Polymorphobacter megasporae: one gene and its partner. The protein of the gene in region 2 interacts with the protein of the main gene of each other region in a pairwise test. Links are inferred from orthologs where the notes say so. Each region holds a gene or a part of one and is shown on either strand. Other genes may lie near its edges. The genes, in order: ftsA and KTC28_RS12300.

Region 1 (3,313 bases), 960 kb from region 2 along the record:
CTTCGTCGACTTCCATCAGGCGGAGGTCGTCGCCGCCGGTGATGTTGATGATGACGCCCTTCGCGCCGCGCATCGAGACTTCGTCGAGCAACGGGTTGGCAATCGCCTTTTCGGCCGCCTCGATCGCGCGGTTCTCGCCCGATGCCTCGCCAGTGCCCATCATCGCCTTGCCCATTTCGGACATGACGGTGCGGATGTCGGCGAAGTCGAGGTTGATCAGGCCGGGCATGATCATCAGGTCGGTGATGCCGCGGACGCCCTGGTGGAGAACCTGGTCGGCCATCGCGAACGCGTCCTTGAAGGTCGTGTTGGCGTTGGCGATGAGGAACAAATTTTGGTTCGGAATGATGATCAGCGTGTCGACGTGCTTCTGCAGCTCGACGATGCCTTCCTCGGCCGAGCGCATCCGCTTGAGGCCCTCGAAGGCGAACGGCTTGGTGACGACGCCGACGGTCAGGATGCCCTTTTCACGCGCGGCGCGGGCGACGACCGGGGCCGCGCCGGTGCCGGTGCCGCCGCCCATGCCGGCAGTGATGAAGCACATGTGGCAGCCGTCGAGCGCGGCTTCGATCTGCTCGATCGTTTCCTCGGCAGCGGCTCGACCGATCTCGGGACGCGACCCGGCGCCGAGGCCCTGGGTGATCTTGAGCCCGAGCTGGATTCGCGTCTCCGCCTCGCTGACCGCAAGGCTCTGCGCGTCGGTATTGGCGACGACGAAGTCGACCCCCTGGAGGCCGCTGACGATCATGTTGGTGACGGCATTGCCGCCGGCTCCACCGACGCCGATGACAGCAATCCGCGGCTTGAGCTCAGTCAGCTCGGGACGCTTGAAATCCACCATATCTCGTCTCCTCTTCCAACTGTCATACTACAGACGGTGAGTCTGGTCCAAGTACTTCACAGGCTAGAACGTAATTTATCGACCATTTGCTGGAGCCGCCCCGACGGCTTCCCGCCCTTCGCGGCGGACGCGGTCGACGGCTTGGCATTCCACATGTCGGGCAGGTCTTCGGCAGCGAACAAAGCGAGGCCCGCAAGCGTCGCGAACGCGCACCCCGACTGCGCATCGGGCAGCCCCGTCAGCCCGCGCGGGCGGCCGAGACGGACGTTCTTACCGAGCACGCCTTGGGCGAAATCGGCGATCGACTTGATCTCCGCGCCTCCGCCAGTGAGCACGACCTGCCGCGCCTGTGGTCCGGTGAAGCCCATCTGCGGCAGCAGCAGCGCGACCTCGCCGAACAGCAGGTCGAGCCGGTGGCGGACGACCGCGACGATCTGCGACTTGGGCACGCGGAGCGGCTCGGCAGTGTCGTCGTCGCTGATCGGCGGCACCTCGATGATGTCGTGATTGTCCTTCTGCGCGGTGATCGCCGCGCCGTGGAGCGTCTTCAACCGCTCGGCATGGCTGCGCCGCGTCGCGAATGCCGAGGCGATGTCGTTGGTGATGTCGCCAGCGCCCATCGCGATCGAAGCGACGCCGACCAGCTGCCCCATCATGTGGACCGCGATGTTGGTCACCCCTGCGCCGATCTCGACAAGCGCGACACCCAGCTCGCGCTCTTCGGCGGCGAGGACCGCGAGGCTCGATGCGGCGGGGGATGCGACCATCGTCCGCACCCCGAGATGCGCGCTGCGGACCGCGAGGTCGAGGTTGCGGATCGGCGGCGTGTCGGCGGTGACGATGTGGATGTCCATGCCGAGCCGGTCGGCGTGGAACCCGACCGGGCTTTGCACTCCGGTCAGCCCGTCGATCGAATACAATGCGGGCTGGGCGTGGAGGACGGTGCGGCTGCCGGGGTCGATCCGTGCGCGCCCGGCGGCAAGCAGCGTCGTCATGTCGGCGGCGGAGATCTTGTGGCCGCCGATATCGATCTCAACGTTCTCGACCTCGCTGCGTAGGCCGCCCGCCGACATGTTGACGTAGACCGCCTCGGCCTGGACCCCGGCGTTGCGTTCGGCCTGGTCGACCGCGGCGCGGATCGCGCTCTCGGTCTTTTCCATGTCCGCGACGAGCCCGCGGCGGACGCCGTGGCAGACACGCTGGCCGACGCCGATGACGCGCGGGTCGGCGCCGTTCGCGCCGATCAGCGCGATCAGCGCCGCGACCTTCGACGTGCCGACGTCGAGGACGGTGACCGTGCGTTCGCCGCGCTGCGGTTTGGCGGTGCTCAAATCGTCACCGGCTTATTCGGCGTCTTCTTTTTGTCGGGCTTGACCGGTGCCGCGACGCGCACCGTCATCTGACCCGGCTGGCGGAGATCGAACCAGACATAGCCCTTGCCGAGCATCCCGGTCTTGCGGTCGAGCGCGTCGAACTTCGCCAGCGCGGCGGGTGCGAGCGCGCCCTCGGGGAGCGCGAGCGTCTCGCCCGACTTGAAGCGCAGGTCCCAGCGCCGTTGGCCGACGAAGGTCGCGGCGTCGACCGTCCCAGCGAGGCGCGGCTGGCCGCCGAGCAGGGCCAGCAGGTCGTCGACGTGCTCGTTCGCCCCCGCGCCGACGATCAGCGGCAGCGTGGCGAAGCGGTCAAGGTGGTCGCCGGTCAGCGCGATGCCGCTGCGGTCGACCGCCGCGAGCTTGTGATGATACTGCCACAAAGCGACCGGGCGGCGCTCGACGATATCGACGATCAACGTATCGGGCAGCCGCCGCGCGACGCTCGCATCGGCGACCCACGACAGCGCCCGGAGACGAGCGCGTGCCGCGGACAGATCGACGAGCAGCATCGAGTTGGTCGGGCCTTCGAGCGCAGCGGTGACGACCGCGAGCCGGGGGGCGTTGGCGACGCCGTGGACCTCGACGTGACGGACCTCGAACCCGGCACGGCTCGCGGCTTGCGCGGTCGACAGCCACGCGCGCTCGGGGACGTGGAGCAGGATCGCGACGACCGCAGCGGCGACCAGCGCGAGCGCGAGGAATCCCGCCGCGACGTGCCGCCACAAACGCGCGGCGGCGACGGGCACGCGGACCATCGGCACCGGCTCGCGCTTCTTCGCCACCGGACGGCGCGCGGGGGCACGGCGCTTGATCACCGCCGTCGTCATGCCGCGCTCGCGAGAATACGCGCGACGAGCGCATCGTAATCGATGCCGCGATACCGCGCCTGTTCGGGGACGAGGCTGAGCGCAGTCATCCCGGGCTGGGTGTTGACCTCGAGCAGGTACAGCCCGCCGACGCCCTGCGACGGGTCCCAGCGGAAGTCCGACCGCGACGTGCCCCGGCAGCCGAGCGCGACATGCGCGCGGACGGCGATATCGAGCGCGGCGGCGGTGATGTCGTCGGGCAGATCGGCGGGGCAATGGTGGACGGTGCGGCC
Region 2 (3,229 bases):
GACCCCGCTCGCGAGCAGCCAGTCGAAGCCGTAGCGATGGGTGCCGTAGCGCGCCTCGACCAGCCGGACGAACAGCGCGACCGCCGGCAGCAGCGTCGCGTTGATCCCAAGCGGCAGGCCGAACAGGATATCGCACGCGACCCCGATCAGGAACGCGAGCCACGGCGGCATCAGCCCCGGCTGGAAGGTCGCCCAGACAAAAACGCCAAGCAGCCCGAGGTGCGGCAGGATCGGCACGCTGGCAAAGATCGGCACCGTCATCGCCGCAACGAGGACTAGCGTGACGATCGCGGGGACGACGCGCTCGACCTGCGCCTGCCACCAGCGCACCCGGTCGGCGGGGCCGAGCAGGCGATACGGCGCGTTCAATGCTTCTTCGCTTCGCGCGGCACCGGCACCGCGTCGACGGGGGGCGCCTCGGCCTGTGCCGGGATCGGCAGATACGCGCGGACGATCGCGACATAGCTCAGCGTCGCCGGGTCGGCGTAGGGCAGCGCGTGTGGCGGCTCGGCGGTGTCGGTAACGACCGCGACCGGGATCTGCGGCGCGAACAGCCCGCCCGCGCCCGACGTCACCAGCCGGTCGCCGACCTTCAACGGCACCTCCGCCCCGAGCCGGTCGTGGACTTCGAGCAGACGTCCAGCCGCGCCGACCGCGAGCGCGGGCTGGCCGGTGCGAACGATGATCACCGGTACCCGGCTGTTGGTGTCAGTGAGCAGCAGGATCCGCGCGGCGTGCTCGCCCGCCTCGACCGTCCGCCCGACGAGCCCGGCATCGGCGCGAACGGCCTGTCCGGCGAACACCCCGTTGGCATGCCCGGCGGCGACCATCGCGGTCCGGGCGTAGCTGCCGATCGACGCCCCGGCAAAGCGGGTCACGGCGACAACTTCGGTCCGCGGCTCGATGACATGGAGGAGCTTCTTGAGCGCGATATTCTCGGCGATCGCGGCGTCGCGGCTCTGCAGGTCGAGCCGATCGCGGGCGACTTCGGCAGTCAGGACACGGTTGCGCGGAACGGTCGCGATATACTCACCGATCGCATCGACGCCGCCGCCGAGCCAGTCGAACGGCGCGCGGACGGTCGCCCAGAACGGCGCCACGAGGTCGGCGGTCCCGCTCCGCAGCCGGTTGGTATATGCCGGGTTGACGCGGCTGAGGACGAGCAGCAGCAGCGCGGTCGCGAGCACCGCGCCGGTTACGACGGCACCGATCAACGCAAGATTCTGCTCGCGCCTCGCGTACGACGTCCGGCGCGGCGGCGGCCAGTCCATGGCGCGGCTCCCGGGCTCAAACTCAGGCGGTGGTCAGGACGCCGCGGTACATCGGGTCCTCGAGCGCGCGCCCGGTGCCGAGCGCGACGCACGTCAGCGGATCGTCGGCGACCGTCACCGGCAGCCCGGTCGCCTCGCGCAGCACGTCGGCGAGTTCGTGGAGCAGCGCGCCGCCGCCGGTCAGGACGATGCCCTGGTCGACGATGTCGGCGGCGAGTTCGGGCTGTGTATTCTCGAGCGCGAGGCGAACGCCCTCGACGATCGCCGAGACCGGCTCGGCGAGCGCGTCGGCGATCTGCGCCTGGTTGATTGTGATTTCCTTCGGCACGCCGTTCATCAGGTCGCGGCCCTTGATCTCCATGGTCAACCCGACGCCGTCGGCGGGCGCGCGGGCAATCCCGATCTGCTTCTTGATCCGCTCGGCGGTCATCTCGCCGATCAGCAGGTTATGGTTGCGGCGGACGTAGCTGACGATCGCCTCGTCCATCTTGTCGCCGCCGACGCGGACGCTGGTGGTGTAGGCGAGGCCGCGAAGCGACAGCACCGCGACTTCGGTCGTGCCGCCGCCGATGTCGACGACCATGCTGCCGATCGGCTCGGTCACCGGCATCCCCGCGCCGATCGCCGCCGCCATCGGCTCCTCGATCAGATAGACCTGGCTCGCCCCGGCGTTGTTCGCGGCGTCGCGGATCGCGCGCTTCTCCACGGAAGTCGATCCCGACGGGACGCAGATGACGATCTGCGGAAAGCGCGGGAATTTGGAGGTGTGGACCTTGCCGATGAAATATTTGATCATCTGCTCGGCGACGTCGATGTCGGCGATGACGCCGTCGCGCAACGGGCGGATCGTCTCGACGTTGCCGGGGGTCTTGCCCATCATCATCCGCGCATCGCTGCCGACTGCCTTGACCGTGCGCCGCCCGTTGATCGTCTCGATCGCGACGACCGACGGTTCGTTGAGTACGATACCGCGCCCCCGGACATAGACCAGGGTATTCGCCGTCCCGAGGTCGATCGCCATGTCCTGGCTCAGGAACGAGAACATGCGGCTGAAAATCGACATTATTTTTCCGGAACTGCTTGAGGGCGCGAGCGCCCCCGCATTAGGCGCGGGCAGGGTGAATTGGCAAGGTCGATGGTCGCCGCGCCGGAGATGACGGCGGGCGTTCGACGCGCTACGGGAACGTCGTGCCGATCCGCCGCCTGCCCGACCAGCTCGTCAACCAGATCGCCGCCGGCGAGGTCGTCGAACGCCCGGCTTCGGCGTTGAAGGAACTCGTCGAGAACGCGATCGACGCCGGCGCACGCCGGATCGTCGTCGAACTCGCGGCGGGCGGGGTCGACTACCTCCAGGTCGCCGACGACGGCATGGGAATGGACGCCGACGATCTGCGGCTCGCGGTCGAGCGCCACGCGACGTCGAAGCTCCCCGATGGTGACCTGTCGGCGATCGCGACGCTCGGCTTCCGCGGCGAAGCGCTGCCGTCGATCGCGAGCGTCGCGCGGCTGACGCTCGCCAGCCGGACAAGGGAGGGCACGGGCTGGGCGCTGACGATCGACCACGGCCGCGTCGTCGCCGATGGCCCGGCGGCGCGCGGGGCGGGGACAACGGTGACAGTTGAAGGCCTGTTCGCGCAGGTCCCGGCGCGGCGTAAATTCCTCAAGTCGATCCGCTCCGAACTCGGCGCGTGCGTCGACGTCGTCCGGCGGCTGGCGATGGCGACCCCGCACGTCGCCTTCGAACTGCGCCACGACGGGCGGCGGCTGCTCAGCGCCGACGCGCCCGACGGCGGATTGCTCGGCGGCGATGGCGGCGACAGCCCGCTCCCGGCGCGGCTGGCGGCGCTGCTCGGAGCCGACTTCGCCGAGAATGCTGTGCCGATCGACCTGCTGCGCGACGAGCTGACCCTCGGCGGCCTCGCCGGGCTGCCGACCTTCAGCCGGGGCGTCCCCGACCA

The links.
Region 1: the proteins of KTC28_RS12300 (region 2) and ftsA interact in binary tests that used the Escherichia coli proteins (3 or more experiments, as listed by UniProt). The link is inferred for Polymorphobacter megasporae from one-to-one orthologs.

Annotation. Positions count from the first base shown.
Region 1 is NZ_CP081848.1:1,679,057-1,682,369, reverse strand. What follows is about bases 36-3,034. They hold ftsA (cell division protein FtsA), read right to left. Parts: upstream 2,173-3,034; coding sequence 898-2,172; downstream 36-897. Other genes in these bases: KTC28_RS07830 (cell division protein FtsQ/DivIB), read right to left, coding at 2,169-3,034; ftsZ (cell division protein FtsZ), read right to left, coding at 36-841. Also shown: more of ftsZ, read right to left, coding at 1-35; more of KTC28_RS07830, read right to left, coding at 3,035-3,041; KTC28_RS07825 (D-alanine--D-alanine ligase), read right to left, coding at 3,038-3,313. UniProt on the Escherichia coli protein: Essential cell division protein that assists in the assembly of the Z ring. May serve as the principal membrane anchor for the Z ring.
Region 2 is NZ_CP081848.1:2,637,255-2,640,483, forward strand. Bases 315-3,229 are described here. They hold KTC28_RS12300 (rod shape-determining protein), read right to left. Parts: upstream 2,335-3,229; coding sequence 1,294-2,334; downstream 315-1,293. Other genes in these bases: mreD (rod shape-determining protein MreD), read right to left, coding at 315-369; KTC28_RS12295 (rod shape-determining protein MreC), read right to left, coding at 366-1,271; mutL (DNA mismatch repair endonuclease MutL), read left to right, coding at 2,460-3,229. Outside these bases: more of mreD, read right to left, coding at 1-314. UniProt on the Escherichia coli protein: Forms membrane-associated dynamic filaments that are essential for cell shape determination. Acts by regulating cell wall synthesis and cell elongation, and thus cell shape.